Regions from separate parts of the Streptomyces sp. NPDC003035 genome, predicted to be linked through region 3. Evidence: riboswitches for the same ligand, from Rfam matches in the RefSeq annotation. Region 3 holds a riboswitch; each other region holds the start of a gene.
What was found. Region 3 has a riboswitch for thiamine pyrophosphate ahead of thiC (phosphomethylpyrimidine synthase ThiC). Riboswitches for the same ligand answer to the same signal wherever they lie in the genome.
Positions count from the first base shown of each region.

Region 1: it holds a riboswitch for thiamine pyrophosphate, as region 3 does, so the genes downstream of both, ACFYV5_RS06670 (thiamine ABC transporter substrate-binding protein) here and thiC (phosphomethylpyrimidine synthase ThiC) in region 3, are expected to answer to the same signal.
Region 2: it holds a riboswitch for thiamine pyrophosphate, as region 3 does, so the genes downstream of both, thiO (glycine oxidase ThiO) here and thiC (phosphomethylpyrimidine synthase ThiC) in region 3, are expected to answer to the same signal.

Region 1 is NZ_JBIAPJ010000002.1:100,560-108,254, reverse strand. Features, by position in the region: gene pyrH (UMP kinase) at 1-251, shown strand, start outside; gene frr (ribosome recycling factor) at 352-909, shown strand; gene ACFYV5_RS06695 (phosphatidate cytidylyltransferase) at 909-2,000, shown strand; gene ACFYV5_RS06690 (phytoene desaturase family protein) at 2,088-3,656, opposite strand; gene ACFYV5_RS06685 (SRPBCC family protein) at 3,660-4,145, opposite strand; gene ACFYV5_RS06680 (SDR family oxidoreductase) at 4,279-5,178, shown strand; gene rlmN (23S rRNA (adenine(2503)-C(2))-methyltransferase RlmN) at 5,441-6,547, shown strand; TPP riboswitch at 6,577-6,687, shown strand; gene ACFYV5_RS06670 (thiamine ABC transporter substrate-binding protein) at 6,775-7,695, shown strand, end outside.
Region 2 is NZ_JBIAPJ010000008.1:376,192-383,886, reverse strand. Features, by position in the region: gene ACFYV5_RS26500 (sulfite oxidase-like oxidoreductase) at 1-246, shown strand, start outside; gene ACFYV5_RS26495 (DUF4396 domain-containing protein) at 262-825, opposite strand; gene ACFYV5_RS26490 (deoxyribonuclease IV) at 903-1,754, opposite strand; gene pknB (Stk1 family PASTA domain-containing Ser/Thr kinase) at 1,761-3,668, opposite strand; gene ACFYV5_RS26480 (thiazole synthase) at 3,856-4,650, opposite strand; gene thiS (sulfur carrier protein ThiS) at 4,656-4,856, opposite strand; gene thiO (glycine oxidase ThiO) at 4,853-6,025, opposite strand; TPP riboswitch at 6,023-6,135, opposite strand; gene ACFYV5_RS26465 (hypothetical protein) at 6,190-6,531, shown strand; gene ACFYV5_RS26460 (NAD(P)/FAD-dependent oxidoreductase) at 6,560-7,695, shown strand, end outside.
Region 3 is NZ_JBIAPJ010000004.1:499,103-506,797, forward strand. Features, by position in the region: gene ACFYV5_RS15505 (IclR family transcriptional regulator) at 1-680, shown strand, start outside; gene ACFYV5_RS15510 (SsgA family sporulation/cell division regulator) at 817-1,251, shown strand; gene ACFYV5_RS15515 (YibE/F family protein) at 1,327-2,682, opposite strand; TPP riboswitch at 2,754-2,900, shown strand; gene thiC (phosphomethylpyrimidine synthase ThiC) at 2,894-4,669, shown strand; gene ACFYV5_RS15525 (hypothetical protein) at 4,735-5,457, opposite strand; gene ACFYV5_RS15530 (hypothetical protein) at 5,541-6,092, opposite strand; gene ACFYV5_RS15535 (hypothetical protein) at 6,089-6,913, opposite strand; gene ACFYV5_RS15540 (metallophosphoesterase) at 7,073-7,695, opposite strand, start outside.

The sequences.
Region 1 (7,695 bases), on a different contig from region 3:
AGAACGGCGTGGACGGGGTCTACGACTCCGACCCGAAGACCAACCCCGACGCGGTGAAGTTCGACGCGCTGGAGTACGGCGAGGTGCTCTCCCGCGACCTCAAGGTCGCCGACGCCACCGCCATCACGCTGTGCCGCGACAACAATCTCCCGATCCTCGTCTTCGAACTGCTCGCCGAGGGCAATATCGCGCGCGCGGTGAAGGGTGAGAAGATCGGCACTCTCGTGAGCGACCAGGGCACCCGGGCCTGAGCTTCGGCTCGAACCGGGTACCTCCCCGCGAGGGGATGGACAGAGCCCTGCCGGTCGCACACCGTGCAGGACAAGACGCGACGACACGCAGGAGCAAGTGGTGATCGAAGAGACCCTCCTCGAGGCCGAGGAGAAGATGGAGAAGGCCGTCGTGGTCGCCAAGGAGGACTTCGCCGCGATCCGCACCGGCCGTGCGCACCCGGCGATGTTCAACAAGATCGTGGCCGACTACTACGGTGCGATCACGCCGATCAATCAGCTGGCGTCGTTCTCGGTGCCGGAGCCGCGCATGGCGGTGGTGACCCCGTTCGACAAGAGCGCGCTGCGCAACATCGAGCAGGCGATCCGTGACTCGGACCTCGGCGTCAACCCGAGCAACGACGGCAACATCATCCGTGTGGTGTTCCCGGAGCTCACCGAGGAGCGCCGCCGCGAGTACATCAAGGTCGCCAAGAGCAAGGCCGAGGACTCGAAGATCTCCATCCGTTCCGTGCGCCGCAAGGCCAAGGAGACCATCGACAAGCTGGTCAAGGACGGCGAGGTCGGCGAGGACGAGGGCCGCCGCGGCGAGAAGGAGCTCGACGACACCACCGCGAAGTACGTCTCGCAGGTGGACGAGCTGCTCAAGCACAAGGAAGCCGAGCTGCTCGAGGTCTGATGAACGACTCTTCCTGGGGGGCCCCGGCCGGTTCCGGCTACTGGGGGCCCGACCAGGGGCCTGCCCCGGCGGGTCCCGCATACGATGGGCTACAGGCGGCGCAGACTCGGCCCATGCCCATCGTGCCCGACGTCCCCGCCGGCGATCACCAGGACGACCACGGCCGGGGGGCCGCTCAGTCGAGCGGTCCCCTGTTCCGTGACGAGACGCCGAACGAGCACCCGCAGGAGCCCATGTCCAGCCCGTCCCAGCCGTCCCCCGGGGCTCCGCAGAAGAAGAACGCGGGGCGCGACCTGGGCGCGGCCATAGGAGTCGGGGTCGGGCTCGGCGCCGTCATCATCGCGTCGCTGTTCATCTGGAAGGCCGCGTTCGTCGGGGTCATAGCGGTCGCCGTCGTGGTCGGACTGTGGGAGCTCACCACCCGTCTCCAGGAGCGCAAGGGCATCAAGGCTCCGCTCGTCCCGCTCGCCATCGGCGGCGCGGCGATGGTCGTGGCCGGATATGTCCGCGGCGCGGAGGGGGCCTGGATCGCCATGGCCCTGACCGCCCTCGCGGTCCTCGTGTGGCGCATGACGGAGCCGCCCGAGGGTTATCTGAAGGACGTCACGGCGGGCGTGTTCGCCGCGTTCTACGTGCCGTTCCTGGCGACGTTCGTGGCGCTGATGCTCACCGCGGACGACGGGCCGCAGCGGGTGCTCACGTTCCTGCTGCTGACCGTGGTCAGCGACACCGGGGCGTACGCGATCGGCTGGCGTTTCGGCAAGCACAAGCTGGCGCCGCGGATCAGCCCCGGCAAGACCCGCGAGGGCCTGCTGGGGGCGGTGGCGTTCGCGATGGCGGCGGGCGCGCTCTGCATGCAGTTCCTGATCGACGACGGGACATGGTGGCAGGGGCTGCTGCTCGGTCTTGCGGTGGCGGCGAGTGCGACGCTCGGTGACCTCGGCGAGTCGATGATCAAGCGCGACCTCGGTATCAAGGACATGGGCACGCTGCTCCCGGGCCATGGGGGCATCATGGACCGGCTGGACTCGCTGCTGCCGACGGCGCCGGTGGTCTGGCTGCTGTTCGTGCTCTTCGTCGGTACGACCTGACGACCTGACCGAAGGTCTTGTCCACGGTGGGGCTCGCTGTCCGTAGGGACGGCGAGCCCTTCGTCGTATCCGGGGGTGTCCGGGGGCTCATCTTCGGCCCAGCAGGCGGTGGCGCAGCGCCGCCCGGGCCGCGTTGGCGCCGGGCGCGCCGTGGACGCCGCCGCCCGGGTGTGCCGAGGCCGAGGCCAGGTACAGGCCCTTGACCGGTGTCTCCGGGCGCCCGGTGCCGGGCGTGGGCCGGAACACGAGCTGTTGGTGGAGCGAGGCCGTACCCCCGTTGATGGCACCGTGCCGCAGGTTCGCGTCCATCGACTGCAGCGTCGGCGGGGCGAGGATCCGCCGGGCGCGGATGCGGTCACGGAAGCCGGGGGCGTAGCGCTCCACCTGCGCCTCGACGCGGTACGCCATCGCCTCACGCTCCCGCGTGTCCCAGACGCCGGTGATGCCGTCGGGTCCCGCGTCGCCGCGGATGCGCTGGGGCAGGTGGGTGTACGCCCACGCCGACTCCGTACCGGCGGGTGACCGCACCGGATCCGAGGTGGTCATCTGGCCGAAGAGGGCGAACGGTTCCTCGGGGACGTACTCCGTGGCGATCTGCGCGGCGAAGCGGGTCAGCCCGTCCACCCCGTCGGCCAGATGGACGGTGCCTGCCGTGGCCGCGGCATCGGCCGTCCACGGCACGGGGGAGTCGAGCGCCCAGTCGACCTTGAAGGTGGCGAAGTCCCACTGGAAGCGCCGCAGATCGCGCAGCAGCCGGTCGGGCAGGTGCTCGGGGGCGACCAGTCGGCCGAAGAGCGCCGGTGCCGAGACGTCGGCGAGGACGGCCCGGCGCGCGGGCACCTCCTCCCCGCCGGCCGTACGGACCGCGACCGCCCTGCCCTCCCGTACGACGACCGACACGACCCGTTCTCCGCATCGCACGGCACCACCGCGGCCCGCCAGGCGGCGTACCAGAGTCGCGGTCAGGGCCCCGGCCCCGCCCACCGGTACGGGGAACCCGTGGCTCTGGCCGAGCATGGACATCAGCCAGCCGAAACCTCCGCTGCCCGCCGCCTCGGGGGCCAGGTCGGCGTGGAGCGCGTTGCCCGCCAGCAGCAACCGCCCCGCCTCCCCGTCGAACTCCTCCTCGCCCAGACGGCGTACCGGCAGGGACAGGTTCCTCGCCAGCCGCAGCCCGGTCGACGGCCGCAGCCGGGTGGCGAGACGCAGCGCCGGCAGGACGGGCGGGAAGGGGGTGAACAGAGCCCGCACGATGTCCCCGCCGAGCCGCTCCCACAGGGCGTACATGCCCCGCCAGGCCTCGCCGTCGCCCGCCGCGAAATCGTCGAGTCCCGCCGCGGTCGCCTCCAGGTCGCGTGAGAGGACCGCGCACCGCCCGTCCGGCAGCGGATGCGCCAGGACCCGCGGGGCGTGACTCCAGCGCAGGCCGTGGCGTTCCAGATCGAGGCGGGCGAGCACGGGGGAGGCGGCGGCCAGCGGATAGAAGGCGCTGAAGACGTCACTGACGTAGTCGGGGTGGACGCCGCGGTCGCTGCGGACCGCACCCCCCGGCTCGGGCTGCTCCTCCAGGACCTCCACGCTCCACCCCGCGTCCGCGAGGAGATTGGCGGCGACCAGCCCGTTGGGGCCGGCTCCGATCACCACGGCGTCCGGCACGGGTCACACCACCCGGGTCGGCGAGGCCCCGCCCGTCCTGCCCGTCCGGTCCTCGCCCTGTCGGTTCTCCACGGTCCGGGCGAGCCGGGCGAGCATGCCCCGGTGCCGGAGCTCGATCAGGGAGTCGGACAGGGTGTTGTGCCAGCGGCCGCCCAGGCCGCGCAGCGGGTGCTCGTCACAGATGACCAGCGTCTCCTCGCCCCACGGGCTCACGACGAGCGCGATCCGGGCAGTTCCGATGCCTTGGGCGACGGCCTCCAGCTCCAGTTCGGCCCCCGGCTCGCAGCGGCGCACGATCGTCTCGCCGTGACCCGACCACGGGCCGAGCCGGACCGTGTACCGCAGCCGGGACCCGACCTGGGGCCAGTCGCCGTCCAGAGGCTCCGAGTCGGAGGTGCCCACCACCCACTCGCTGTAGCGCGAGGGATCCGCGAGGACGGCCCAGACGTCCTCGGGGCTCCGGCGGATGAGCTGGTGTCGTACGGCCATGGGGTCCTCCCACGTCGAGAAGTCGTCCGGGACGCCGGTCGTCTCGGACGTACGGGTTCGGGGCGTACGGGCTCCGGGCGTGCGGGTTCCCGATCCCGCGCGGTCCATCCGTCCCTGTGCCTACCGTGGACCCATGACGGGAGCTTCACCACTGCGCGGCCGTACGGCGGTCGTCACGGGTGCCGCGCGCGGTGTGGGGGAGCAGGTCGCCCTGGCCGTCGCCCGCCGGGGGGCGCGCGTGGCCGTCCTGGGCCACGAGGAGGGCGAGCTCGCCCGGGTGGCCGCCCGCTGCCGGGAGGCCGGCGCCACCGCCCACTTCTGGCCGGCCGACGTGACCGACGAGCGGCGGATGACGGCCGTGGCCGGGGAGGTCGAACGGCGGCTGGGGCCCGCGTCGGTCGTCGTCGCCAACGCCGGCATCGCCGCGGGCGGACCGTTCGACCGCACCGACCTCGTCACCTGGCGCCGGGTCGTCGAGGTCAACCTCGTCGGCAGCGCCGTCACCGCCCGCGTCTTCCTGCCCGCCCTGCTGGCCACCCGCGGCTACTACCTGCAGATCTCCTCACTCGCGGCGCTGGCCCCGGCGCCGATGATGACGGCGTACGGAGCGTCCAAGGCCGGAGTCGAGGCGTTCGCGCACGCCCTGCGCGCGGAGGTCGCGCACCGGGGCGTGGCGGTCGGTGTGGCGCGCCTGAGCTGGACCGACACCGACATGATCCGGGCGGCCGAGGACCACCGGGTGATGCGCGAGGTACGGCTCCACATGCCCTGGGGCGCCTCGCGGGTGCACGCCCTCGACGGGGTCGGCGAGCGGCTGGCCACGGGGATCGAGCGCCGCCGCCCCCTCCTGGGCCTCCCGCCCTGGATCCGCCTCGTTCCGTCGGTCCGCCCCCTGCTGCCCTCGCTGGTCGCGCACCGCGCCCGGCACGTCCTGTCCCGCCTCGACGAGCGCGCCCTCACGCCCACGGGCCCGCTCGGCCCGGGAGGCGAGGCGGACCGCTCCCGGGGCGGTGGCTGCGGGGACGGCTGGTGACAGACCCTTCCGTGACGGACTGGGAGCCCCGGTGATGCCGCACGAGCTGGATCACGTGCTCGCGGCCCTGAGCGGCGATCGAGCGGAGTCGTAACATCGGCCCCAGGCGCAGCGATGGTGTACATCGGGTCGTGTTCCCTTCCAAGAGAACGGCCCGAACCGAGCCCTCGGAGTTACCGCTCCGGGGGCTCACGTACGTCCGTGCCCCGCGCGGGGCTTGTGCCCTGGGTCACGCGCGCGCGTCTGCGACACTGGTAGCACCATGCCCAAGCCCGGAGAACTCACTTTCGTCGCGCCCCGCGGAGCCAAGAAGCCGCCGCGGCACCTCGCCGACCTCACGCCCGCCGAGCGCAAGGAGGCCGTCGCCGCGATCGGCGAGAAGCCGTTCCGCGCCAAGCAGCTGTCCACGCACTACTTCGCGCGGTACGCCCACGACCCCGCCGAGTGGACCGACATCCCCGCCGCCTCCCGCGAGAAGCTGCAGGGCGAGCTGCTGCCCGACCTGATGTCCGTGGTCCGGCACATCTCGTGCGACGACGACACCACCCGTAAGACCCTGTGGAAGCTGCACGACGGCACGCTCGTCGAGTCCGTCCTCATGCGTTACCCGGACCGGGTCACCATGTGCATCTCCTCGCAGGCCGGATGCGGGATGAACTGCCCGTTCTGCGCCACCGGACAGGCCGGGCTCGACCGGAACCTGTCGACGGCCGAGATCGTGCACCAGATCGTCGACGGGATGCGCGCCCTGCGCGACGGCGAGGTGCCCGGAGGGCCCGCGCGGCTCAGCAACATCGTCTTCATGGGCATGGGTGAGCCGCTGGCCAACTACAAGCGGGTCGTCGGAGCCATCCGCCGGCTGACCGACCCCGAGCCGGACGGGCTCGGGCTCTCGCAGCGCGGGATCACCGTCTCCACGGTCGGTCTCGTGCCCGCGATGCTGCGCTTCGCCGACGAGGGCTTCAAGTGCCGGCTCGCCGTCTCGCTGCACGCGCCCGACGACGAGCTGCGCGACACCCTCGTGCCCGTCAACACGCGCTGGAAGGTCCGCGAGGTCCTCGACGCGGCCTGGGAGTACGCCGAGAAGTCCGGCCGCCGGATCTCCATCGAGTACGCCCTCATCCGGGACATCAACGACCAGGCCTGGCGCGGCGACCTCCTCGGGCGGCTGCTCAAGGGCAAGCGCGTGCACGTCAACCTGATCCCGCTGAACCCGACCCCGGGCTCGAAGTGGACCGCCTCCCGTCCCGAGGACGAGAAGGCGTTCGTCGAGGCGATCGCCTCCCACGGCGTCCCCGTCACCGTCCGTGACACCCGCGGTCAGGAGATCGACGGTGCCTGTGGACAGCTGGCGGCGTCCGAACGCTGACCTTGTACTCTGTGCTCGAACACATCTCCATATTCCGACAGGGGAGCGCCACAGCGCTGAGAGTGCGGTCACCGTAGGACCGCAGACCCTCTGAACCTCGCCCAGGTCATTCTGGGTAGGAAGTTCGGTCGTAACTCGAGCTGTTGCGCCCTGCCCGCCTTCCGGTGGGCAGGGCCGCGTCTCTTCCTGGTCATACCCAGGAGGAATTTTCAGTGAGCACCAAGAAGATGGCCGCGGCGGCGATCGCCGCCGCGCTGGGCGTCACCACCCTCGCCGCGTGCGGCGGATCCGGTGACAAGGGCGCGACGACGGGCGCGGACAAGACCGTCACGCTCGTCAGCCACGACTCCTTCAACGCCTCCAAGGAGGTCCTGGCGGAGTTCACGAAGCAGACCGGCTTCCAGGTCAAGGTCCTCAAGAGCGGCGACGCCGGCGAGGCCGTCAACAAGGAGATCCTGACCAAGGGCTCCCCGCAGGGCGACGTGTTCTTCGGCGTCGACAACACCCTGCTCTCCCGCGCCCTCGACAACGGGATCTTCGTCCCGTACGAGGCGAAGGGCCTGGACCGGATCCCCGCCGAGCTCCGGCTCGACAAGGAGCACCGGGTCACCCCGATCGACTCCGGTGACATCTGCGTCAACTACGACAAGAAGTTCTTCGCCGACAAGAAGCTCGCGCCGCCGCAGACCTTCGACGACCTGGCGAAGCCGCAGTACAAGAACCTGCTCGTCGTCGAGAACCCCGAGCGGTCCTCCCCGGGCCTCGGCTTCCTGCTCGGCACCGCCGCGCAGTACGGCGACGAGGGCTGGCAGGACTACTGGAAGAAGCTCAAGGCCAACGGCGTGAAGACCGTCGACAGCTGGGAGCTCGCCTACAACCAGGAGTTCTCCGGCTCCGCCGGCGGCAAGAAGGCCAAGGGCGACCGGCCGCTGGTCGTCTCGTACGCCTCCAGCCCGCCCGTCGAGGTCCTCTACTCCGAGCCGCAGCCCAAGGACGCCCCCACCGGGGTCTCCACCGGCACCTGCTTCCGGCAGACCGAGTTCGCCGGACTGCTGAACGGGGCGAAGAACACCGAGGGCGGCAAGGCGCTGATCGACTTCCTGATCTCCAAGAAGTTCCAGGACGACATGCCGCTGCAGATGTTCGTC
Region 2 (7,695 bases), on a different contig from region 3:
GAGCACACGATCTTCGCCACCCACAAGGACGGCGAGCTGCTCACCGCCGAGCACGGCTTCCCGCTGCGCCTCATCGTCCCCCATCTGTACGCCTGGAAGGGGCCCAAGTGGGTCCGGGGCGTGGAGTACATGACCGCCGATCGCCGCGGCTTCTGGGAGGAGCGCGGCTATCACAACATCGGCGATCCGTGGACGGAGCAGCGGTACTCGTACCAGGAGGAGCCGGGAGACGGCCCGGAGCTATGACCGTCCCGCCCAGGCTCAGTGGTGGTACTGGTGGACCACCGCGTGGCCCTTGCCGCGGCCGATCATCCACTTGTTGACCGGGGTGGTGACCACGAAGGCGACGAGGAAGGCGACCGCGAGGGCGCCCCAGAAAAGGCCGTCCGTCAGGTGCGCGTCCATCGCTCCCGGGATCATCAGCAGCATGCCGTTGTCGACGACCTCCATGACGGTGATGGAGAGGGTGTCGGCGGCGAGCGCGACGCCGATGGCAGCCTTCAGGGCGAGGCCGGCGCGGACGACCGCCCAGAGGGTCAGCGAGTAGCCGAAGAAGAAGGCCAGGACGATGGCGAGCGCCATCGTGGGGGCGTTGCCCCAGCCCAGCGCGGTACCGATGATCATGCCCAGGACCTCGCCGATGGCGCATCCGGTGAGGCAGTGCAGCGTCGCCTTCATCGCCATGGACCAGCTGACCTTGCCCGGGGCGTGCCCGTGGTGGTGCGCGTGCTGGTCGGCGTGGTCAGTGTGCTGGGCGTGGTCGGCGTGGTGTTCGGGGGAGTGCTCGCCGGGGTGGTGGTGAGGCGTGTGCGCTTCGTGCTGCATGGGAGCCCCCAACGTCGGTCGCGGTTCCTGCTACACCAGAACCGTATACCCCCTGGGGGTATTACTCAATGGGAATCTCACTCCCTGAGCTTCTTCAGCCGCTCCACGTCCGCCGCGTGCCCTTCCTTCCCGCCCGGGGTCTCGATGATCAACGGTACGCCGTCGGTGGCGTGGTGCCTCATGAGTTCCCGGAACGGGTCCTCGCCGATGTGGCCCGCGCCGATGTTCGCGTGCCGGTCCTTGTGCGCGCCGACGACGTCCTTGGAGTCGTTGGCGTGGATCAGCTTCAGCCGTCCCTCGCCGACGACCTCGACCAGCCGGTCGAGCGTCTGAGCCATGCCGTACGGACCGGTCAGGTCATGGCCCGCGGCGAAGATGTGACAGGTGTCCAGGCAGATACCGAGCTTCGGATGGCGGTCCAGCGCGTCGAAGTACGGGCCGAAGTCCTCGGCACGCGAGCAGAGCGAGAACCCCTGCCCGGCCGTCGACTCAAGCAGCAGGAACGGGTCGTCCGGGTGCGTCAGCTCGTCGAGCAGCGGCCGCATCCGCTCCCGTATCTGCGCCAGTGCCTCCGCCCGCGGCCGGCCGCCGGTCGCCGAACCGGTGTGGACCACCACACCCTTCGCCCCGATCTCCCGGCCGCGGCGCAGCGAGTGCCGCAGCGAGTCGACGGACCGCTCGACGGTCGCCTCGGTGTGGGAGCCGAAGTTGATCAGATACGGGGCGTGGACCCAGGCCGACAGGGACTCGGCCTCGCACGCGGCGCGGAACAGCTCGTCCTGGGCCGGGTTGCCGAGGGGAGTGGCCCAGCCGCGCGGGTTGGCGACGAAGACCTGCACGGTCTCCGCGCCCAGCTCGCGGGCGTAGGCGAGACCGGTCGAGGCGAGGCCGCCGGCCACGGGGACATGGCCGCCGACGGGGTTGCGCATGAGTTCTTACAGTCCCTTGATCGTGATGGTGATGGTGGAGCCCTCGGGGGCGGTGGAGCCGCCGTCGGTGGACTGGCCCGAGACCGTGTCGCCGAGGTAGGGGAAGGTCTTCTCGACCTTCACCTCGAAGCCCGCGCCCTCCAGCTTCGCGCGTGCGGCCGCGGTGGACTCGCCCACGACGTCGGGGACCTCGATCATCCGCGGGCCCTTGGAGGGGGTGAGGACGATCCGGTCGCCCTTCGCGGCGCGGCTGCCCTCCGCGAGGGACTGGGCCGCGACCGTGCCGGCCGCCTGGGGGGAGTGGATCCGCTCGGTCGCGATCTCCACCGTGAGCCCGGCCTCCTGCAGCGTGCTCGTGGCCTCGGCCACCGACGTGCCGGCCACGTTCGGGACCTCGATCGGGACGCCCTTGCTCACCACGAGGGCCACGGCCGAGTCCGGGCTGCGCTCGGTGCCGGGCTCCGGGTCGGAGCTGATCACGGCGCCCTGCGCGACGTCCTCGCTGAACGCGGTCGTGATGACGCCGGGGGCCAGGCCCTCCTTCGCCAGGAGCCGCTTGGCCTCCGCCAGCGGCTTCCCCTTGAGGTTCGGGACCTTCACGATCTCGGGGCCGCGGGAGATCGTGAGCGTGACCGTGCCGTTGCCCCGGATCCGTTCGCCGGAGGCGGGGTCGGTGGCCATGACCGTGCCCCGTTCGTACACGTCGCTGAAGGCGCGCTTCGTCGCGCCGACGTCGAGACCCGCGTCCGTGAGCCGCTTCGTGGCCTTCGCCTCGGTCTGGCCGAGGACGGCCGGTACGCGGGTGAACTGGCCGGAATTGATGTACCAGACACCCGCCCCGAGCCCGAGTGCGACCAGGACGGCGGCGAGGACGAGCAAGGGGCCGCGGGGCCGGCGCGGAGCGCGCCGGGACTCCGGCGGGAGGTCGGGCGGCGGCACGGCCAGCCGGCTCGTGTGCTGCACCGGCTGCGCTGACGGCGGCAGGACCTTGGGGATGACGCTGGTCAGGTCCTCGGAGCCCGTACGGTCCTCCGGGCGCGCCTGCGGCGGTACGGCGTCCAGCTGCTCGTCCCCGAGGGCGGCGCGGGCGTCCCGGGTCAGGGCCAGGAGCGCGACGGCGTCGTGCGGCCGGACGTCGGGGTTGCGGGCCGTGGCGCTCGCCACCAGCTCGTCCAGTTCGAGGGCGAGCCCGGGCACGGCGGCGGACGGGGCCGGGACGTCGGTGTTCAGGTGGCGGTAGAGGACCTGTGCCGGGGTGTCACCGGAGTGCGGCTTGCCGCCGGTCAGCATCTCGTACAGGACGACACCGCAGGCGTACACGTCGGCGCGGGTGTCCGCGGTGCCGTGCTCGATCTGCTCGGGGGCGAGGTACGACACGGTGCCGAGGACGGAGCCGGTGGTGTTCGTGGCCGAGCCGACGGCCCGTACGAGACCGAAGTCGGCGACCTTGACCCGGCCGTCGTCCCCTATCAGCACGTTCTCCGGCTTCATGTCCCGGTGCACGAACCCGGCCCGGTGCGCGGCTCCCAGGGCGGCGAGCACCGGCTCCAGGATGTCCAGCGCCGCGCGGGGCTGGAGCGCCCCGCGCTCGCGCAGCACGTCGCGCAGCGTGCACCCGGCGACGTACTCCATGGCGAGGTAGACGTACGCGCCGTCCGCGCCCTGGTCGAAGACCCCGACGACGTTGGGGTGGGAGAGCCGGGCCACGGACTTGGCCTCGCGGATGAACCGCTCCACGAAGGTGGCGTCGGTGGCGAGGGCCAGGTGCATCACCTTGAGCGCGAGCACCCGGTCGAGGCGGATGTCGACGGCGCGGTAGACCGTGGCCATCCCGCCGACGGCGATGCGCGCGTCGACGCGGTAGCGCTCGTCGAGCAGCTGCCCGACGAGGGGGTCCTGGAGGGTCGTGTCCACGGGCCCGAGTTTACGAGCCCGGTCACCCCTCCTCGGCCGGGTCGCCCGGACTGCAGCGCACCTGTGACGAGGACCCCTCGCTCCGGGGACTGGCCCTGTGGGCGGCGGGTTCCGGGCGCAGCCCCGGGACCCCCCACCCGCCCCCGACAGGGTTTCGGGGAGGGGCGGGGTGGGGGAGATCACGTCGTCAGAACGCCGGGCGCTCCGGGTCCAGGGCGGCGCGGCCCTCCGTCGGGGACGAGGCCTCGGCGAAGTGGCGGCGGGGGATCCGGCCGGCCCGCCATGCCAGGCGGCCCGCCTCCACCGCGTGCCGCATCCCCTCCGCCATCAGCACCGGCTCCTGCGCGCGGGTCACCGCGGACGCCAGCATCACCGCCGCGCACCCCAGCTCCATCGCCAGGGCCGCGTCCGAGGCCGTCCCGGCCCCCGCGTCGAGGATCACCGGCACCCCGGCCCGCTCCACGATCAGCTGGAAGTTGTGCGGGTTGCGGATCCCGAGTCCGGAGCCGATCGGGGAGCCCAGCGGCATGATCGCCGCGCACCCCACGTCCTCCAGCTTCCGCGCCAGGACCGGATCGTCGTTGGTGTACGGCAGGACCGTGAAACCGTCGTCCACCAGCGTCTCCGCCGCGTCCAGCAGCTCCACTCCGTCCGGCAGCAGGGTCCGCTCGTCGGCGACGACCTCCAGCTTGATCCAGTCCGTGCCCAGCGCCTCCCGCGCGAGACGCGCCGTCAGCACGGCCTCGCCCGCCGTGAAGCAGCCCGCCGTGTTCGGCAGGACCCGGATGCCGAGCCGGTCCAGGACGGAGAGGACGGAGCCCTGCACCGTCGGGTCCAGGCGTCGCATCGCCACGGTCGTCAGTTCCGTACCGCTGGCGATCAGCGAGCGTTCGAGGACGTCCAGGCTGGGGGCCCCGCCCGTGCCCATGATCAGGCGCGAGGAGAACTCCGTACCGCCGAGGACGAACGTGTCGTCGGACATCGCGCTCAGCCCCCCTGCACCGCGGTGAGGACCTCGACCCGGTCGCCCTCGCCGAGGACGGTCGTGGACCACTGGCTGCGCGGCACGACGGTCTCGTTGACGGCCGCGGCCACGCCCGACGGCGCGGCGGAGAGGGTGGCGACGAGGGCGTCGAGGGTCGTGGGGGCGGCGAGGACGCGCGCCTCGCCGTTGACAGAGACGTTCATGCGGGCTGCTCCTGACGTACGTGAGCGGGGGAGAAGCGGCGGGGGGTGAAGGGGCGGGCCTCGTCCGGAAGCGCGCCGGTGGTGAGGAGCTCGGCCATCACCTCGCCGGTGACGGGGGTGAGCAGGACCCCGTTGCGGTAGTGGCCGGTGGCCAGGTGGAGCCCCGGCAGCGCGGTCGAGCCCAGCAGCGGCGCGTTGTCCGGGGAGGCGGGGCGCAGACCCGCCCGAGTCTCGGTGAGCGGCAGCTCGGTGATGCCCGGCACCAGCTCGTGGGCGTCGCGCAGCAGCTCGTACACCCCGCCCGCCGTGACGGTGGTGTCCCAGCCCAGCTCCTCGCTGGTCGCGCCGACCACCAGCTCGCCGTTCTCGCGCGGCACCAGATAGACGTGGCTGCCGCGCACGACGGCCCGCACGGTCCGGGACAGGAACGGCGCGTACGCCCGCGGCACGGTCAGCCGCAGCACCTGCCCCTTCACGGGGCGTACGGGCGGCAGCACGTCCTCCGGAACACCGGCGAGCCGGCCGCTGAGGCTGCCCGCGGCCAGCACCACCTGGTCCGCGGCCTCCGCGCGGCCGTCGGCGAGCACCACACCCGCCGCCCGGTCCCGTACCACCGTCAGCCGCTCCGCCAGGGCCCGGTGGAAGACCACCCCGGCCCGCTCGCAGGCGGTGACCAGCGCGGCCGCGAGCCGGCGCGGATCGACCTGGTGGTCGCCGTCGACCCGCAGTCCGCCGCGCACCCCCGGCGCCAGCATCGGCTCCAGACGGCGGCACTCGCGCCCGCTGAGCCACTCCGACTCCAGACCGCAGCGGGTCTGCAGGGCGTGCAGCTCGCGCAGGTGCGCCCGGTCGTCGGCGTCGAGCGCGACGGCGAGCGTGCCGCAGGCGCGGTAGCCCACGTCGTGTCCCGTGGCGTCCTGGAGCTCGGCGACGAAGTCCGGATAGCGGCGCGCGGAGGCGAGGTTGAGGGCGAGCAGGGTCTCCTCGCCGTAGTGGAGCTCGGTGACGGCGGCCAGCATCCCGGCCGCCACCCGGGCGGCCCCGCCGCCCGGCTCGGGGTCCACGACCGCGGTGCGCAGCCCGCGCTGCGCCGCCCGCCAGGCCGTGACCAGACCGATGATTCCGCCCCCGATGACGAGAACGTCAGATGTGCTGCATGTACGCGACATGGGCGTCCAGCCCCTCCCTTCGCCGGCATGACCCGGATCAGGTTCGTACGGTCGGAGGCCGGCCAGCCTCCCTCTCAGCCCGGTGCGTCCGGGCTCCCGCGAGTGCTCTACGTTGACGGTCAGACTAACCCCCGCCCCCGACGCCCAGTAAGGGAGCCTCCGCAGTGGCACGTTCTCTCGACGGACTGGTCCTCGCCCCCGTCGCCGACCAGGCCCCCGGTCAGGTGGGTACACGCACCCGGTTCACGTACCACGAGGAGGGCGGCCGGATCTGGGCCGAGTACGCCGGCGGAGACGTGGTCCGCGGGAATCTCGTCGGCACGCGCGCGGGGGACCGGCTCGACTTCCGGTACGTCCAGTTGAAGCAGGACGGATCCACCTCTTCGGGGCATTGCGTGTCGACCGTGGTGGAGCTTGCGGACGGGCGCGTTCGGCTGGAGGAGACCTGGGCATGGGAGTCCCAGGAGGGCTCCGGCACCAGTGTGGTCGAGCAGCTGCCTTCCTGACGGAATGTCAGATGCGTAAGGTGATCGGGTGAGCGAGCAGAAGCAGGCACAGCAGCGGGTCGTGATCGTGGGCGCCGGCATGGCAGGGGTACAGACCGCCGTCGCCCTGCGCGAACAGGGCTTCGGCGGACCGGTCACCCTCATCGGGGCCGAACCGCACCAGCCCTACGACCGGCCGCCCCTCTCCAAGGCGGTCCTCCTCGGCAAGGCCGAGGACTCCGCCTTCGACGTCGACTTCGAGGCGCTCTCCATCGAGCTGCGCCTCGGTCTCGACGTCACCGGGCTGCGCGCCGGGGACCACGAACTCGACACCGAGGCCGGACCCGTCCCGTACGACGTCCTGGTCCTCGCCACCGGAGCCGAGCCGGTCACCCTGCCCGGCACCGAGGGCGTGCCCGGAGTCCATCTGCTGCGCACCCTCGACGACGCCGCCCGCCTCAAGCCCGTCCTGGAGCTGCGCCACGACATCGTGGTGGTCGGCGCCGGCTGGATCGGCGCCGAGTTCGCCACCGCCGCGCGCGAGGCGGGGTGCGCCGTCACCGTCGTCGAGGCCGCCGACCGGCCGCTCGCGGGCGCGCTCCCCGTCGAGGTCACCGCCCCCATGGCGCAGTGGTACGAGGAGAGCGGCGCCGCACTCCTCACCCACGCGCGCGTGGCCGGCGTCGAACCCGGCACGGTCGTCCTCACCGACGGCCGGCGGCTGCCGGCCGACGCGGTCGTCGTCGGCATCGGCGCCCGGCCCGCCACCGGCTGGCTCGCCGGCTCCGGCATCGCCCTCGACGCGGACGGCTCCGTCACGGCCGACGACCGGCTGCGCACCTCCCTGCCCGACGTCTACGCCGTCGGCGACTGCGCCTCGTTCCCCTCCGCCCGCTACGGCCGACGGCTCCTGGTCCACCACTGGGACAACGCGCTCCAGGGTCCGCGCACCGTCGCCGCCGAGATCATCGGCGAGGTCCCCCGGCCGTACGACCCGGTGCCGTACTTCTGGTCCGAGCAGTTCGGCCGCTTCGTGCAGTACGCCGGACACCACGAGGGCGACACGGAGCTGCTCCGGCGCGGCGACCCGGAAGGACCCTCCTGGTCCGCGCTGTGGCTGCGCGACGGCGTCCTGGTGGCCCTGCTCGCCGTCGGACGCCCCCGCGACCTGGCCCAGGGCCGCAA
Region 3 (7,695 bases):
ACGGAGCTCCCGCCAAACAGCTCGCGCGCGAGGCGGGGCTCCCGCTTCCGACCGCGTACCACCTGCTCCGCACTCTGACGCACGAGGGCTATCTGCGCCGCGAGAAGGGTGTGTTCGTGTTCGGCGACGCGGCGGGCCGACTGGCCGGCGGTGGAGTTCTGCAGAATCGTCGCACCAAGATCGAAGACTCCCTCGCGCACTGGCGCGACGAGATCGGCGTCCCTGTCTACTTCGCGATCTACCGCGAGGGTGAGATCGAGCTCGTCGCCGTCGCCGACACCCCCTCCACTCCCGCCGTGGACGAGTGGGCCGACTTCCGCGAGACCGGACACGCCCATGCGATCGGGCAGTGCCTGCTCAGTCAACTGGATCTGAAGAGTCGTCAAGACCACCTCGACCGCCATCCGGTGGAAACCATCACTCCGTATACGGTGCGTAACCGGCGGGTGCTTTTGGAGCGTTTGGGCGGTATGGGGCGAATGGAGCCCCTGGTGGAGCGTCAGGAATATGCGCTCGGCACGGTCTGTGCCGCCATCCCGATCACTGCCGGGTCCACGGCGGCCGCCATGGCGATTTCCCTCCCTCTTCACCAGGAAGAACGGTTGCTGCCCGCAGTCGATCAGCTACGCAACGAGATCGGGAGGTTGTTCAGCTCCTTCGCTTTCTCTATCAGTATCTGAAAAATCACTCCTTGTGATCTGCTAGCGCTTCCACCACGATTGCGTCAAGAGGGCCATGGGGGATCATTCCTGGCCTTTTTGATCACCTTTCAGCAGCCGTGTTTACACAACTGCTTCATCTACTGCGGGGTACATGATGCGAGAGTCGGTTCAGGCCGAGGTCCTGATGAGCTTCCTCGTCTCCGAGGAGCTCTCCTTCAGGATCCCGGTGGAACTCCGGTACGAGACCCGGGACCCCTACGCGGTACGGATGACCTTCCATCTCCCCGGAGACGCGCCCGTGACCTGGGCGTTCGGACGGGAACTGCTGCTGGACGGGATCAACCGACCGAGCGGGGACGGTGATGTGCACATCGCGCCGACCGCACCCGAGGCACTTTCGGACGTCTCCATCCGGCTCCAGGTCGGCAGCGACCGGGCCCTGTTCCGGGCCAGCGCTCCGCCGCTCGTCGCCTTCCTCGACCGTACGGACAGGTTGGTTCCGCTTGGTCAGGAACGAACGCTGGGCGACTTCGAAGGCCATCTGGAAGCCGCTCTCGGCCGGATTCTGGCAGAGGAGAACGCAGGCTGAGCGCCCCGGCGTGCTGCCCCGGGAGCCCGGCGCTCCCCGGCGCGCTCCCCGGCCGGGAGCGCCCGGAGCGGCCGATCACTTCGCCCGGCGGCGGCGCCCACCTTTGGACGATCGCTTCTCGGAAGCGAGGTCGCCCGGCCGGTCGGCGGAGACCACGAGGGCGGCCAGCGCGGTGGTGACCGGGACCGACGCGACGAGACCGATCGATCCCACCAGCGTCCGGACGATCTCCTCCGCGACCAGCTCGCTGTTGGCCACTGTCCCCACGCTGCTCTGCGCGATCGAGAAGAGCAGCAGCAGGGGCAGGGCCGCACCGGCGTAGGCGAGCACCAGCGTGTTCACCACGGACGCGATGTGGTCGCGGCCGATCCGGATCCCGGCCCGGTACAGCGCACGGGGGCCCATCCGGGGATCGGCCTGGTGGAGCTCCCACACCGCCGAGGTCTGGGTCACCGTCACGTCGTCGAGGACACCGAGCGAACCGATGATGATGCCCGCGAGCAGCAGGCCGGACATGTCGATGTCCGGGTAGAGGCCGTGGATCAGACCCGTGTTGTCGTCCGTGTTGCCGCTGAGCGACGCCCAGCCGATGAAGAGCGAACCGAGCAGCCCGATCAGCAGCAGTGAGATCAGCGTGCCGAGCACCGCGACCGAGGTACGGGCCGACAGGCCGTGACACATGTAGAGCGCGATCAGCATGATCGCGCTGGACCCGACCACCGCGACCACCAGCGGATTCGAGCCCTGGAGAATCGCCGGCAGGATGAAGAAGGTCAGGATCAGGAAGCTCACGGCGAGCGAGATCAGCGCCATCACGCCGCGCAGCCGGCCGACGAGCACGACCGCGAGCGCGAAGATCAGGGCGAGGACCGTCAGCGGAACCTTGCGGTTCACATCCGTCACCGAATACTGCAGGTCGCGCGGGGCGTCGGGGGCGTACGCCACCACCACGCCCTGTCCCTGATCCAGTTGACGGGGCGCGTCCGGCTGCACGATCTCCGTGAAGGTACGGCCCTTGTCGGGGCCGTCGGAGACCTCGATGGTCGCCTTCTCGCACTTCCCCTGCTGGGCGTTGACGGCCTCACGGCCCTCGGGCGTGGAGGTGTCCCCGGTCGGTGGGACCTGGGCGGCGTTCACGTCCCTGCAGTCGACCTGCTCGACCGCGACGACCTTGCCCTGGAAGGTCTGCCGGTCGAAACCGACGCCGGTGCGCTCGTGCTCGGGGGCGCCCCCCGGCCACAGGACGGCGAGACCGACCACCACGGCCGTGGCGAACGGGATCAGCACCGCGGCGATGACCCTGCGCAGATGGCGGGAGACGGGCGCGGCCGGCCCATGGCTGTGGGCGTGGCCATGCCCGTGGCCCGCGTCGCCATGTCCGCCATGTCCGCCGTGGCCGTCGGGTTCTGGGGTCTGCTGCGAGGAAGTCACCGACCGATCATCGCAAGAACGGTGGGGGCCCACTGTTCAGCACGGCCGGATTGACGCTAGCGTGGTGGCACCTTTGCACACGCGGGAGCTCGGAGCACCGGGCTGAGAGGGCGCTGATCACCGTACGCGCGTACTGACGTACGTACGGGAGGAGGCTGCGCCGACCGCCGAACCTGTTACCGGGTAATGCCGGCGTAGGGAGATCGGTCTCATGACCATTCAGGATGCACGCACGCCTGCCACCAGCCAGGACGAGCGCAAGCCGGGCTGGCACAAGGGGTACATCGAGGGTTCGCGCCCCGACCTCCGAGTGCCCGTCCGGCAGGTGCACCTCACCAACGGCAAGGACGTGACGCTCTACGACACGTCCGGTCCGTACACCGACCCCACCATCGACACCGACGTACGGCGGGGCCTGCCGCCGCTGCGCGAGAACTGGATCATCGGCCGCGGCGACACCGAGGAGTACGCGGGCCGCCCGGTCCGTCCCGAGGACGACGGCATCAAGCACACCTCGCCGCGCGGCGGTGGGCTGAAGAACCTCGACGCGGTCTTCCCCGGCCGTCCGCGGCTTCCCCGCCGGGGGCGCGACGGCCAGGCGGTGACGCAGCTCGCGTACGCCCGCCGGGGCGAGATCACCCCGGAGATGGAGTACGTCGCGATCCGCGAGAACGTCTCCCCCGAGGTCGTACGGGAGGAGATCGCCGCGGGTCGCGCGGTGCTCCCGGCGAACGTCAACCACCCGGAGATCGAGCCGATGATCATCGGCAAGCGGTTCCTGGTGAAGGTCAACGCCAACATCGGCAACTCCGCCGTGACCTCCTCCATCGAGGAGGAGGTGGAGAAGATGACCTGGGCCACCAAGTGGGGCGCGGACACGGTCATGGACCTCTCCACCGGCCGCAACATCCACACCACCCGCGAGTGGGTGCTGCGCAACTCCCCCGTGCCGATCGGCACCGTGCCGCTCTACCAGGCCCTGGAGAAGGTCGACGGCAAGGCCGAGGAGCTGACCTGGGAGATCTACAAGGACACGGTCATCGAGCAGGCCGAGCAGGGCGTCGACTACATGACGGTGCACGCCGGCGTACTGCTGCCGTACGTGCCCCTGACCGCCCGTCGCAAGACCGGCATCGTCTCGCGCGGCGGTTCGATCATGGCCGCCTGGTGTCTGGCGCACCACAAGGAGAACTTCCTCTACACGAACTTCGAGGAGCTCTGCGAGATCCTGGCGACGTACGACGTCACGTACTCGCTGGGCGACGGTCTGCGCCCCGGTTCGATCGCGGACGCCAACGACGCGGCGCAGTTCGCGGAGCTGAAGACGCTCGGCGAGCTCAACACGATCGCCAAGCGCCACAACGTCCAGACGATGATCGAGGGCCCGGGCCATGTCCCGATGCACAAGATCAAGGAGAACATCGACCTCCAGCAGGAGATCTGCGAGGAGGCGCCGTTCTACACCCTCGGCCCGCTGACCACGGACGTCGCTCCGGCGTACGACCACATCACCTCCGGCATCGGCGCCGCCATGATCGCCTGGTGGGGCACGGCGATGCTCTGTTACGTCACGCCCAAGGAGCACCTGGGCCTGCCGAACCGCGACGACGTGAAGACCGGCGTCATCACGTACAAGATCGCGGCGCACGCGGCCGACCTGGCCAAGGGGCACCCGGGGGCGCAGGAGTGGGACGACGCGCTGTCGGACGCGCGGTTCGAGTTCCGCTGGGAGGACCAGTTCAACCTGGCGCTCGACCCGGACACGGCTCGTGAGTTCCACGACGAGACGCTGCCGGCGGAGCCCGCGAAGACCGCGCACTTCTGCTCGATGTGCGGCCCGAAGTTCTGCTCGATGAAGATCTCGCAGGACATCCGGCGCGAGCACGGCGGCGACCTCCAGTCGGAGGAGATCGAGGCCGGGATGGCAGAGAAGTCCAAGGAGTTCGCGGCCGCGGGCAACCGGGTCTACCTGCCGCTGGCGGACTGACCGGGGAGGGATGTGACCGGCCGACGGCTACGGGGGCGTCGTCGGCCGGTCGCGTTCGCCTGTGATCAGGGCCGCTGAGCGTTCCGCAGCCGTTCCACCTGGCGACTGACCAGCTCGGCGGGGAACGACAGGCCTGCGCCTACGCTGAGCTCGGAGAACGTGGCGATGGTGTTCCCCGTGCGTACCACGATGAACTGCTCGTTCCGGTCTCCGGGCTGTTCCGGCCCCATGGGGATGATCTCGCGGAAGGCCACGGCCTCGTCGCCGACCTGCGGCGGTGCCTCCGTCTTCACTGTCGCCTTGAACTTCCCGACCCAGCCCTCGCCCTCGTACGACCGGCAGGTGGCGAGGGCCTGCTTGAGTTCCGCGAAGCGCTGTTCGGCTTTGCCGGCCTGGTAGGAGGCAAGTGTGGAGCCGCCGCCCATGATGTTCTCCTTCCAGTTGAAAGTCTGGAAGACATGAGCGAATGAACCCTCGCCCGAGCGGACGTCGATGAGCGGCCGGCAAGAGGGTTCGGAGATGGGCGGGAAGCTGCGCCCGCTGCCCTCGGGCGCCGGTTCGCTCACCTCGATGGGCTCGTGGGCTTGCGGGACTTCTCCGTCCTTGAAGGCGAAGGTCTTGAGCTGAGCCACCGTCAGGGGTGTCACCGGAACCTTGGCTGAAGGAGTGGCGGTTGGCGCTACGCCGTCGTTCTTCGACTCCTGCGCCGGGGCACACCCTGATGCGATGAACACTCCGATGACAGCTGTCACGGCTGTCGTCGTCAGCCGTGGTGCGCGGGCGTGCATGAGTCTCCCGGTACTGGTGTGGATGAGAAGCCGACGCTAGTCGTGACAACAGTCGGCGACCAGAGACGCGTCCCGTGCGTCGTTCAGAGGGGGAGCAGTGAGCCGTCCTTCGTGACCGTCAGGCCGGCCTGCGGGCCGCCGGGTGAGCAGGAGGGGCCGTTGGGGTGGGTGGGCTTCGGTGTGAGGGTGATCTGCCGGTCGAGGAGCGCGGCGCCGTGCCGGTCCGTGAGCACCAGCGTGACCCGTACCGGCTTCTGGGGGAGGCCCGTCACGACCGCGAAACCGGGCAGACCGATGGACTTGGCGGGCTCGGGAGTGTGGTCCGCGGCGGCGCTCTCCGTCGTCATCACGGGGTCGCCCGGCGGCGCTTCCGTGCGGAGCCTCAGAGTGCGCTGGTGACATACGTCGTCCCAGCAGATCGTGAGTCTCGCACCGGTGGCCCTGTCCGCCCGTTCCGGAGCAAGCTCCACCCGGATACCGGCGGGCGAACCGATCAAGGTGCACGGACGGGTGGACCCCGCGAAGCCCCCGCAGGCGGTCAGCAGCGCCAGGGTCGCCACGACGCCCAGGACGCGCACGGCGCCCCCGGCCCCGGCGGCCCGCGTGTGCCCGCCGCCGGTGTTCGTTCGGATCACTCGGCGGACCGGCTCTCCGGGGACCCGAAGTCGGGACCGGTGAAGTCCGGGCTGCTGAATCTCGGGCGCGTGCCCGAGGCGCCCTCGCTCGGGCTCGAGAAGTTCGGTCCGCTGTAGCCGATCTTCGGTATGCGGTTCGTGCGCTGCGGCGGCAGGGGCGGGGCCGGGCGCGTGGCGGGGTCGGCCAGGGCCTCCCGCAGGAACGGCAGGATGCCCCGTTCCAGCAGGGCGAGGCGCCAGGCGTCGCGGGCCCGGGAGAGCTCGTCGTCCTGCTCGCCCGCGACCCCGGCGCCCACTTCCGTGGAGCGGTTGCGCAGGGCCGTCAGGAGGAGTCCGACGGCCGCGCAGAGCAGTCCGGCGGCGCCGACGGCCCCGAAGAACCAGCCCGCCGTCAGCAGCGTGTCGGCGAACACGAGCGTGGGGGAAACCACCTTGAGAACGGCTCCGACCAGCAGGAATATCACCGCGGCCGTGCCAGAGAGCACCGGGGCGAGGACCGTGACGACCGCGACGATGCCCGCGCCCGGACCTCCGCCCGCCGCCTCCCCGTCCGCCGCGAGAACGGCGCCCATCACGCTCGTACCGCTCGACGAGCGGCCCTCCGCGCGGACCTTGACGAAGTGGTCGTACTCCACCGCCGCCGCGGCGGTGATCAGGGCTGTCGCGCTCAGCGCCATCGTGCGCAGCTGTTCGGACGTGAGCCGTTTCCCGATCTCGGCGAGATCCGGACGGTCGTGCGCGTGACGCAGTGCATCGTCGAGGATGCGCTCGTACTCGGCGCGGTCCTCGGTCAGCAGGTGCGGAGCCACGTTCATGTGCATCCCCCGATGCTCCGTAAGGCCGCATTGTCCGTGGAGAACGGGCAGTTGGGCGGAAACGGAGGAGAGCCTGCTACGGATGAGCCGATGGTATTGCGGTTACGGCACAGGGTGACAGGGGGTTTCCCGAAATCGACTTCCCCGGATGCGCAGGGTTATGCGTCAGCCGTTCAGGGGGAGTTGGACGACCAGCAACTTTCCGGCCATGGTCACTCCGCCGTCCATGGCGATCGCCAGGCCGTCCGCGTACACATGCGGACCGTCGACGACCGGACCGGACGTCTCCTCACCGTCCTCCGTCCCGACCTGTCCGAGGAGGTACGGGATGGGGCTGTGACCGTGCACGATCCGGCGCCCGCCGTAGGTGGCGAGCAGCTCCTGGACGGCCTGGGGGCCGGCGTCGTCGCGGAAGGCGAAGCGCTTGGTGAACTTCCGGAACAGGTCCCAGACCTCGTCGGCGTCGTTCCGGTTGATGATCTCGTGGACGGTCTCGTTGACGTCCTCGATCGTGCTGCCGTACTCGAGGTAGGCGGTGGTGTCCGAGTGCACCAGGAGGTGCCCGTCCTCCTCCACGACGGCGTCGAGCCGGGACATCCACTGCAGGTGGACGTCCTGGAGGCGGTCCATGTCGTGCTTCTGGCCGCCGTTGAGCAGCCAGGCGGCCTGGAAGGTGGCGGTGCCGGCCCCGGAGTTGACCGGGGTGTCGGCGAAGCGCTTGGCGCCGATCAGGAGCAGCTCGTGGTTGCCCATCAGGGCCTTGCAGTAGCCGCCGGCGGCCGCGGCCT